2 regions of the Comamonas sp. GW821-FHT11H03 genome follow, and region 1 is predicted to be linked to the other one. Evidence: predicted binding sites of a transcription regulator. Region 1 holds the regulator's gene; the other holds the start of a gene.
The links. The regulator FNR, encoded in region 1, switches genes on or off when oxygen is low (the NO sensors DNR and NnrR bind a similar motif). The targets are predictions, from matches to a motif close to TTGATNNNNATCAA.

Region 1 (5,399 bases):
GGAAGACTGAGTCTGATCACCACAACGAGAACATCCCATGAGCGATTTCATTAACAATTTCTGGTCAGTGTATGTCGCGGCGATTACGCTGATTGGCATCTTTGGCTGCTTGCTGCTGCTGATTCTGGTGGCCAGCAAGAAGGTCGTTCCCTCGAGCGACAACACCACAGGCCATGTCTGGGACGAAGACCTGCGTGAACTCAACAACCCCATGCCCAAGTGGTGGATGGGTCTGTTCGTGATCACCGTGGTTTTCAGCTTGGGCTATCTTGTGGTCTACCCAGGTCTGGGCGGCTTCGGCGGCAAGCTGGACTGGAGCCAGACCGGCGCCTACGACAAGGAAATGGCCAAGGCCAAGGCAGACCTGGAGCCTCTGTACGCCAAGTTCACCAGCATGCCTACCGAAGAAATGGCCAAGGACCCTCAGGCCATGGCCATTGGCGAGCGTCTGTTCATGAACAACTGTGCGCAATGCCATGGCTCTGACGCTCGCGGCAGCAAGTCCTTCCCGAATCTGGCGGACGGCGACTGGTTGCATGGTGGATCTCCCGAGAAGATCAGGGAGACCATCACCAACGGCCGTATCGGCATCATGCCGCCCATGGCGGCAGCCGTGGGCTCGGCGGAAGATGTGCGCAATGTGGCGCACTATGTGCTGAGCCTGTCGGGCAGCCCTCACGATGCCGTCAAGGCTTCGCAAGGCAAGTCCAAGTTCGTGGCCTGTGCGGCTTGTCACGGCATGGACGGCAAGGGCAACCCTGCGCTGGGAGCGCCTAACCTGACCGATGACATCTGGCTGCATGGCTGGGGTGAGGCGGCAATCGTCAACATCGTCAACAACGGCAAGCACAATGAAATGCCTGCCCAGAAAGAGAAGTTGACGGAGGCTCAAATTGCCGTGTTGGCCTCCTATGTCTGGAGTCTTTCGAATACGCAAAACCAGAAGTAATGCGTTGTTAAGAGGCGGTGCCCTGGCACCGCCTTTTTCGCATTTCAATTTTCAGTAATTACAAAAACATTAAGGAACTGCGATGCCGTGCGATCAGGGGAAGCCCCGAAAAGTCATACCGATCACGCCTGAGCCTCATGAGGGCGGGCCTGAGTTGGTGCCTATGTTCGCTTCCGAGCAAAAAGTGTACTCACGCTCTATTAGTGGCGTGTTCTCACGGTGGCGCTGGGCCATGGTGTTTCTGACCCAGCTCGTCTTCTACGGCCTGCCCTGGCTGCAGTGGGGCGAGCGCCAGATGGTGCTGTTCGATTTGGAAGCCCGGCGCTTCTATCTGTTCGGACTGGTGCTGTATCCGCAGGACTTCATCTATCTGACGGGGCTGCTGATCATCAGCGCGCTGGGGCTGTTTCTGTTTACCGCCGTGGCCGGGCGCCTGTGGTGTGGCTTCTCCTGTCCGCAGACGGTCTACACCGAGATCTTCATGTGGATCGAAAGCAAGGTCGAAGGCGATCGCAGTGCCCGCATGCGTATCGACAAGAACGGCTGGACGTTGGAGAAGATCTGGAAAAAGTCCTTCAAGCAGTTTCTCTGGATCGTTCTGTCTCTTTGGACAGGCTTCACCTTTGTCGGCTACTTCGTGCCCATCCGTGAGCTGGGTGTGCAGTTGATGGCCTTCCAGGGCAACTGGCAGATTTTCTGGGTGGCGTTCTACGGGTTTGCCACCTACGGCAACGCCGGCTACATGCGCGAGCAGGTCTGCAAGTACATGTGTCCCTATGCACGCTTTCAGAGTGCCATGTTCGACAAGGACACCATGATCGTCAGCTATGACGCTGAACGTGGTGAAGCTCGTGGCCCGCGCAAGAAAGACGTTGACTACAAGGCACAGGGCCTGGGGGACTGCATAGATTGCAAGCTTTGCGTTCAGGTCTGCCCCGTGGGCATCGATATCCGCAAGGGGCTGCAGTACGAGTGCATTGGCTGCGGTCTGTGCATCGATGCCTGCAACTCCGTGATGGACAAGATGGAGTATCCGCGCGGCCTGATCCGGCTGACCACTCAGAATGCCGTGTCCAAGGCCTGGAAGCAGGTACAGGTGATCCGCCGTATTTTCCGCCCCCGTGTGTTGATCTACGCGGCCGTGCTGGTGGCCCTCAGCGCCGCCATGATCGCCAGTCTGGTGCTGCGCGAGCCGCTCAAGGTCGACGTGATTCGAGACCGTGCTGCGCTTTCGCGCATCGTAGCGGGCGGCAAGCTGGAGAACGTCTACCGTCTGCAGATCATGAACGCCACGGAGTCCGAGCAGCGCTACCGTATCAGCGCCGTGGGCCTGGAGAATCTGGAAGTTGCATCCGAGCAGGAAGTGACCGTTGGCCCTGCCGAGACGCGCGGCATTGCCGTGCGGCTGCAAATTCCGTATGGCTCAGCAGCTCCCGGCTCGCACCCCGTACACTTCAATGTGGATGCAGTGACTGCCGGAGCAGGGCGTATTTCCGAGAAGACGGTGTTCCTGGTGCCGCGTTAATGCCATGTATTGCCGGTCTTCGTGAGCCATCACGGAGGCCGGACAAGGACACAGCCAATCGGCAACAATCCATGCCACCTTGCCCTATGTGCCTGGGTGGCCAGAATTTTGTAAAGAGGTTTCATCATGTCGGCAGCACAAGCCAAGGTCTCGCAAACGGCCAGGATCACCCACCCCGAGGACGGCAAGTCCTGGTGGAAGTTTGCCCATGTCTGGCTCATCATCGCCGGCCCGGTGATCGTGGTGATTGCCGGCTTTGTCACCGCATACATCGCACTGAGCAGGCCCGATCCCGTGATTGACCCTGACTACTACCGCCATGGCATTGAAATCAACCAACGCCTGAGCGAAAGTGAAAAAAGCATGGCCCCTGCAGTCACCGGCCGCAATCATGCGGCCACTCCAGTCAAGGACCATCCTCTGGATCGCTGAGCGCTCCGGTGCTTGCTCCGCCAAGGTCGCTTTTGCGGCCTTTTTTGTTGCCAATATCAAAATCAGAGCATGTTGCGCATGCTCCGTCTAACGTTGATGCAGAAGTAAATGGTTTTTCATTATCCGGATGGCGCAAGGTGCTACTGAAAAGAGAGTGATTCAGGGTTTCCCGCCATGGTGCATGCCCGCAGTCCTGCGTGAGCGGTCATCACCTTTGTGCAAAATATGGTCAAGCCCACAGCCCAAGGAGAATCAGGATGGATGCTCGACGCTGGATGTGGATTGTCTGGCCGGCCTTTCTGGCGGCGGCAATCATGGAGATGGTGGTTTTTGCCTTTGTGGACCCGCTGGATCTGCACTGGCTTGGTTCCCCCCTGGGCTGGTCGCGCCAGGCCATCTATACGGTCGCCTTTTTTGCCTTCTGGGTCGTGACCCTGATAGGAGGAGCGATGACGGTGATGCTGGGGCGCTCCGTCAGCGATCTCAATGGAGGCATCGTTTCCGAGCCTCTGCCCGAGTAATTCGCCCAGATAAAAAAGCCCGCTGTCCGCGGGCTTTGTCTTGAGAGCGTCTGCTGACTCGGCTCAGCTCTGGCATTGCTGGCTGTTGACGATGCGTTTGAGCGCCTCGGTATCCAGAATGCGCAGGTGGCGCTGCCTGACTTCCACAATGCCTTCCTCTGCAAATTTGGAGAAAGTGCGGCTCACGGTCTCGAGCTTGAGGCCCAGGTAACTGCCGATTTCTTCGCGCGTCATGCGCAGCACCAGCTCCGACTTGGAAAAGCCGCGTGCCGACAGACGCTGGACCAGGTTCAACACAAAAGCCGCCAGGCGCTCTTCGGCACGCATGCTGCCCAGCAGCAGCATCACGCCATGCTCGCGCACGATTTCGCGGCTCATGACCTTGTGCACATGGTTCTGCAGCGCCGTGACCTCGCGCGAGAGCTGCTCCAGTTTGTCAAACGGCATGACACAGACCTCGGCGTCTTCCAGGGCCACGGCATCACAAGTGTGGTGGTCGTTGACGATACCGTCCAGACCAATGATTTCGCCCGCCATCTGAAAGCCTGTGACCTGATCGCGACCGTCTTCGGTCGCCACGCTGGTCTTGAAGAAGCCGGTTCGAATGGCATACAGAGAGGTGAACTCTTCGCCATTGCGAAACAGCAGCCCACCGCGCTTGATCTTGCGGCGCGTGGCCACAACCTCTTCAATGCGCTCCATTTGTTCATCGTCCAGGCCCATGGGCATGCACAGTTCACGCAGATTGCAGTTGGAGCAGGATGCTTTGATGGTCTGAAGATTCATGGGCTTTTGCTACCGCGCAGACAGACACACAGTGGAGAGTCGCGCTGGTCATTGACCTCGTGGTTGAAGATGAGATGGATCAAATTGTCGCAGCACTTGCCTTGAGGTCTCTTGATTTTCATCAAGGACAGGATGATTGCCTTGGGGCACATTGCCAGTATTCGTTCCAAAACATGCGCTTTTGCCTATTTGGGGCATGATTTTCAGGATCTGATTTCCATTGAAATATGCTCCATGCAGAGTGTGGGCGCACCCTAACTCCCAGTTATGACCGCAGTCACGCCTGAGTTGCTGAGCCGCTTTGATATCCCCGGCCCACGCTACACATCGTTCCCAACAGCCGACCGTTTTGTTGAGGCTTTTGGTGCAGACGACTACATACTGGCACTCAAGCAGCGCAAGACGCATTCTGGCTCGCGCGCTTTGCCGCTGTCCGTTTATGTGCATGTGCCGTTCTGTGAGTCGCTTTGCTATTACTGCGCCTGCAACAAGATCGTGACCAAGCATCATGAAAAGGCTGCCGAGTATCTGGACTACTTGGGCCGCGAGCTGGCCATGCATACCGAGCACTGCGGCAAAGGCCAGCTCGTAAGCCAGCTGCATCTGGGCGGAGGTACACCGACCTTCTTCAGCGATGCAGAGTTGCAGCAGCTGATGGTCTTGATGCGTGAGCATTTCAAGCTGGATCCTGCGGGCGAGTACTCCATCGAGGTCGATCCGCGCACCGTCAGCAACGAGCGGCTCAGAGCTCTCAAGGACATGGGGTTCAATCGTCTGAGCTTTGGTGTGCAGGACTTTGACCCCGCGGTACAGAAAGCGGTGCACCGCGAGCAGCCCGCCGAGCAAGTCTTTGCGTTGGTGGTCGAGGCGCGCCGTCTGGGATTTGTCTCCATCAATGTGGACCTGATCTACGGGCTGCCCAGGCAGACGCCCGAGTCTTTTGCGCGCACGCTGGCACAGGTCAATGAGCTTCGCCCCGATCGCATTGCACTGTATGCCTATGCGCATTTGCCCGAGCGCTTCAAGCCGCAAAGGCGTATCGAATCAGCGGACCTGCCCATGGGACAGGACAAGCTGAACATGCTCTCCGGCGCCATCGATGCGTTCATGAATGGCGGCTATGTCTATGTGGGCATGGACCACTTTGCACTGCCTGACGACTCTCTGGCCATTGCCAAGCGCCAGG
Region 2 (5,399 bases), 110 kb from region 1:
TGGAAGCAGCCGTGCCCAAGCCATTCACCCCGCTACTGCACCGACGCAACCGAAGCCTCAGCTGGCCCCGGCACTTTCTGACCTGGCGTGTCGCTGGGGCCCTGTCCGGGAGGAATGTGAGGCAGCTTATGGGCAATGCCCTTGTGGCAGTCGATACAGGTTTTTTCCTTGCTGGCCAAATAGGTGTTGTGCATGTTCTGTGCACGCAAACTCTGCCGTGTCATATCCATGGAGTCGTAGTTATGGCAGTTGCGGCACTCCAGCGAATCGTTGGCCTTGAAGCGAGCCCACTCGTGCTGCGCCAACTCCAGCCGCTTGGCTTCGAACTTTTCAGGCGTGTCGATCGTTCCGAAGATCTTGCCCCACACTTCCTTGGAGGCCTGCATCTTGCGAGCGATCTTGTCGGTCCAGTCATGCGGCACATGACAGTTTGAGCATACGGCGCGTACGCCCGAACGATTCGTGTAGTGGATCGTACTCTTGAGCTCGGCAAACACGTTGTCCCGCATCTCATGACAACCCGTGCAGAATTTCTCCGTGTTGGTCAGCTCCATGGCGGTATTGAATGCGCCCCAGAAGAGAATGCCGCCGATAAAGCCGCCGATGGTCAGAAAGCCCAGGCTGAAATGTACGCTCGGGCGGCGGACCACCGCCCAGTAGCGCTTGAGAAGTGTCAACATAGATGAGCCTCGTGTGCCGCAGCGTCAGTTTTTCTTGGATGCCTTGCCCGACTGGGACTGCAGGGCCTTCAGAATCACGGTATCCACGTCTTCGAAGGTGTTGCTGACCAGAGGGCGGACGGCATCCTGGGCCACATGGCATTGCTGGCAGAAGTAGCGTCGCGTGGATACCTGCCCCAACATTCGCCCGTCGCGATCCATATAGTGCGTGACCGATACCGGCACGGCCTGCGAGATCTCGGCCTTGGTTCGCGAGTGGCAGTCCATGCATTTGTTGAAGTTCTTGTCTACCTGATAGCCGTCCACGCGATGGGGAATCGTGGGAGGTTGCCAAGTGTAGTTGCGCGTGCGGCGCACGTCATCGTTGACGGCATTGCCAAGCACTGGTGGCTTGGTTGCCTGCATGATGGGCGTAGGGCCGCGCGCCGAGTCATAAAAGGTCTCCGCGATAGCGGCCGGCGTCCAGACCATACCTATATTGAGCATAAGCAGAATGCCCACAAGACGGACGAATTTGCGGACGAAGTTCATGGTCAACCTCTCTTTCGTCAAACCTTGGTGACCTTCACAGCGCACTTCTTGAAGTCCGTCTGCAACGAGATCGGGTCGGTAGCATCCAGCGTCACCTTGTTGATCAGCTGGCTGGCGTCGAACCAGGGGACATAGACCAATCCGCGCGGTGGCTTGTTGCGGCCGCGGGTCTCGACGCGCGTGCGCATGGAGCCACGCCGCGAGGACAGCTCCACTTCGCTTCCTCGGCGCACGCCCAGCGCCTTGGCGTCGTCAGGATGCATGTAGCACAGTGCGTTAGGCACGGCACGGTGCAGCTCGGGAACGCGCCGGGTCATGGATCCTGAGTGCCAGTGCTCAAGCACTCGGCCCGTGGAAAGCCAGAACGGATAGTCCTTGTCCGGAGCCTCCGCCGGTGGTTCATAGGGCAAGGCAAAGATGTTGGCCTTGCCGTCGATATTTCCGTAGAACTGGTAGCCCGTACCGGCCTTCACATAGGGGTCCGAGCCTTCGCGGTAGCGCCAGAGGGTTTCCTTGCCGTTGACCACCGGCCAGCGCATGCCGCGCACCTTGTGATATTGGTCGAACGGTGCCAGATCGTGGCCATGGCCACGGCCGAACGAGGCGTACTCCTCGAACAGACCTTTTTGCGGATAGAAGCCAAAGGCCTTGGCTTCCTCGTTTTCATAGGCGGGATCCATATCGGCCAAGGGAAACTTGTCCACGTTGCCGTTGCGGTACAGCACCTCGAACAGGGTCTTGCCGCGCAACTGCGGCTTCTTGGCCAGCAGTTCCTCGGGCCAGACTTCCTCGACCTTGAAACGCTTGGAAAACTCCATCAATTGCCACAGGTCGGAGCGCGCCTCACCAGGAGCCTTGACCAACTGGTGCCAAAAGTGGGTGCGGCGCTCTGCATTGCCGTAGGCGCCTTCCTTCTCGACCCACATGGCCGATGGCAAGATCAGATCGGCGGCCACGGCCGTGACGGTGGGATAGACATCGGAGACCACCACGAAATTTTCGGGATTGCGGTAGCCCGGATAGCCTTCCTGGGCCAGGTTGGCACCCGCCTGAATATTGTTGTTGACCATCACCCAGTAGGCATTGAGCCTGCCGTCCTTGAGTGCTCGGTTTTGTTCCACGGCGTGGTAGCCGGGCTTGGGGGGGATCGTGCCCTCGGGCAGCTTCCAGATGGTTTCCGCAGTCTTGCGATGCTCTGGGTTCGTCACCACCATGTCCGCAGGCAGGCGGTGCGAGAAGGTGCCCACCTCACGCGCCGTTCCGCAGGCCGACGGCTGTCCCGTCAGTGAGAACGGGCTGTTGCCGGGTGTGGCGATCTTGCCCAGCAGCAAGTGAATGTTATAGACCATGTTGTTGGCCCATACACCGCGCGTGTGCTGGTTGAAACCCATGGTCCAGAACGACACCACCTTGCTGTTGGGGTCTGCATAGAGTTCGGCAAGTGCCTTGAGGCGGTTGGCCGGTACACCCGTGAGCTTGGTTGTGTACTCGAGCGTATAGGTGGATACGAACTTGGCGTATTCCTCAAAGTTTATGGACTTGGCACCGTTGGGATCCTTGGCGTTCTTGGCCGCCTTTTGCAGAGGGTGCTCGGGACGCAGCCCGTAGCCGATATCGGTGTTGCCGAGCTTGAAATTGCAGTGCTTGGAGACAAAGTCCTTGTTGACCCTGCCCGTGGTGATGATGTGGTTGGCGATGTAATTGAGTATGGCCAGGTCGGTCTGAGGCTTGAAGGTCAGAGACATGTCCGCCAACTCATACGAGCGGTGCTCGAAGGTGGACAGCACAGCCACCTTCACGCCTGGTGTGGACAGGCGCCTGTCGGTCACGCGCGTCCACAGCACCGGATGCATTTCAGCCATGTTCGAGCCCCAGAGCACAAAGGCAGTCGCGGCCTCGATGTCGTCATAGCAACCCATGGGCTCGTCCATGCCAAAGGTGCGCATGAAGCCGGCAACTGCCGAGGCCATGCAGTGGCGTGCATTGGGATCAATGTTGTTGGTGCGAAAGCCCGCCTTGAACAGCTTGGAGGCTGCATAGCCCTCCCATACCGTCCACTGGCCGGAGCCGAACATGCCCACTGCGTCGGCCCCCTTGGCCTTGAGCGTCTTTTTGAACTGCTCTGCCATGACGTCGAAGGCCGTGTCCCAGGAAACCTGTTGGAACTCGCCATCCTTGGCGTAGCGACCATTCTTCATGCGCAGCAGCGGCTTTGTCAGACGGTCACCGCCATACATGATCTTGGACAGGAAGTAACCCTTGACGCAGTTCAGCCCCCGGTTGACCTCGGCCTCAGGATCACCCTGAGTGGCCACCACGCGGTTGTCCTTGACGGCCACCATGACGCCGCAACCTGTACCGCAAAAGCGACATGGCGCCTTGGACCACTTCAGGTCGGCGGCCATTGCACCTGCATCCTGGGGCAGAACTTCTATGGGTATGCCTGCAACGGCCCCTGCGGCCGCGGCTGCAGATTGACGGACAAAATCACGCCTAGTGCTAGTCATGTGTTACCTCTTGGTTTAGCGACTGCCAGTTCTCAACATGCTGATAAACCAGGGATGCGTTGATTACGCCATCAAGCAGCTCAATCTGAGACACGCAATCAAGTATTTCTCTTGCATGCGGCGCTTCCAAGGTCACTACCAACTTGCCAGCCGGATGACTTCCATGTACTTGAGCGCCTTTGATCGTGACGATGCCAGCAGTTACTTGCGCCAATGCCTGGGGAAGCACATGCACAACCAGACTGGTGATATGCAAGTCGGTATGAGTTTCAATGGGCTCAGATTCTTCATGCATGTGGGGGGCCACCGATGATCATCTGATAAAACCAGATCGTAAAGCCGTAAGTAGCAATCAGTACAACGGCCAATATAGGCGCCATAACAACTGCGAGAAATGCGAAGCTGCGCAACTCCTCGGTACGAGTCGATTCAGGCTGAGGTTCTGTCATTAGCAATCCCCTTGGCTTGGATGCCTGAGCATCCATGATTTGGCGATAGAGATCCGATAACAAACTTTGCCACGAGATTACCGACAAAATTGACTTGCAACAAGGCTCTTCTCGATTCGTTGGTCTGCATCAATTCCTTCATCAAGATTTCATTGAATCAATTGACATTCAAGTAAATACCTCGGGAGTTGACTAAATTGTCAGCGCGCATCAAGCGCGGCTTGGATCAGCCCTATGCAGACTGAAGTCGCACCTCAATCTCGCACTGATCCGTTGAAGTTGGGAAGTGACATCAGGCCTGAAACCGATAGTCACCGCCTTCTGCTTGCTTGAAAACCGTCACTGGATCACCTGACCGCTATAGAGAGGTAGTCGAGGTATCGTGCGGCCGTAATTAATGATGGCAATCAGTGGAAGAAAGCCAGGCCTGCACAAGAAATTGCTGCAGATCGTGGACTCCGTGGCTTAATGCAACGCAGCCTCGCCCAGGCAGGGAACGATAACGAGGCTCATGCGAGCTCAACCTGGATTCGTGCAGCTCAAAGCATCACCGTACTGAGCACGATGTGCGTCGAACCAGAAAGCGCTCCACAAAAGCGCTTTATAGGAGCAAAAGGAAGCAGGAGCAGAGCTCTGCTCCTGCTTAAACCTACATTGGACTGCCTCTAGGCATGTCTATCTGCTAAGGGAAAGTCCAATCGCAATCCTTGTGTCACCTATGAGCTGCTCGCAATAGGTTGCGATGTGATGCGGCAACCACTGCTCAGAGGCTCGATCATCTCCAGCAGCCGCTTGTAGCCCGTGCGCTGCACCCGCCACTGATCGGCGACCCTGGTATAGCAGTCCTCGTACAGCGCACTACCGGTGAGTATGGTCTGCTCATCCAGATTGATGAACAGATCATTAAGGTACCAGATACCGGTAGCCGCGTCTCCGTCAACCTTGATTTCCGGTGTATGCCCGTTGTGCATACCAAAGCGCCTATGGGTGAAGGCATTGCGGTAGAAGTTCATGGCTTCATCGATGCCATTGATCTCATACTGGTAAGTCGGGCTGTCGAAGCGGATATGGACATCATCGGCCAGAACGGTTTTCAGAAGCTCCAGATTGCAGGTGTCGATGCCGCGAAAGTAGCGCGCCTTGAGCTGTTTGATTTCTTCAATATCCAGAAGAGTTTGCATGCTGTTTTCCTCTGAAATTTAGTGAGGCAGGTAATGGCCGCCACTGACGTC

Region 2: the regulator FNR is predicted to act here: its motif matches at 4,287-4,300, upstream of napE (periplasmic nitrate reductase, NapE protein).

The regions. Positions count from the first base shown of each region.
Region 1 is NZ_JBXARF010000005.1:269,227-274,625, forward strand. Features, by position in the region: gene AC1RTQ_RS13650 (cbb3-type cytochrome oxidase subunit 3) at 1-10, shown strand, start outside; gene ccoP (cytochrome-c oxidase, cbb3-type subunit III) at 38-949, shown strand; gene ccoG (cytochrome c oxidase accessory protein CcoG) at 1,032-2,474, shown strand; gene AC1RTQ_RS13665 (FixH family protein) at 2,601-2,906, shown strand; gene AC1RTQ_RS13670 (hypothetical protein) at 3,164-3,427, shown strand; gene fnr (fumarate/nitrate reduction transcriptional regulator Fnr) at 3,491-4,213, opposite strand; gene hemN (oxygen-independent coproporphyrinogen III oxidase) at 4,481-5,399, shown strand, end outside.
Region 2 is NZ_JBXARF010000005.1:383,825-389,223, forward strand. Features, by position in the region: gene ccmA (heme ABC exporter ATP-binding protein CcmA) at 1-28, opposite strand, end outside; gene AC1RTQ_RS14180 (cytochrome c3 family protein) at 33-680, opposite strand; gene AC1RTQ_RS14185 (nitrate reductase cytochrome c-type subunit) at 705-1,211, opposite strand; gene napA (periplasmic nitrate reductase subunit alpha) at 1,229-3,718, opposite strand; gene AC1RTQ_RS14195 (chaperone NapD) at 3,711-4,013, opposite strand; gene napE (periplasmic nitrate reductase, NapE protein) at 4,006-4,167, opposite strand; gene AC1RTQ_RS14205 (nuclear transport factor 2 family protein) at 4,884-5,348, opposite strand; gene AC1RTQ_RS14210 (SDR family oxidoreductase) at 5,367-5,399, opposite strand, start outside.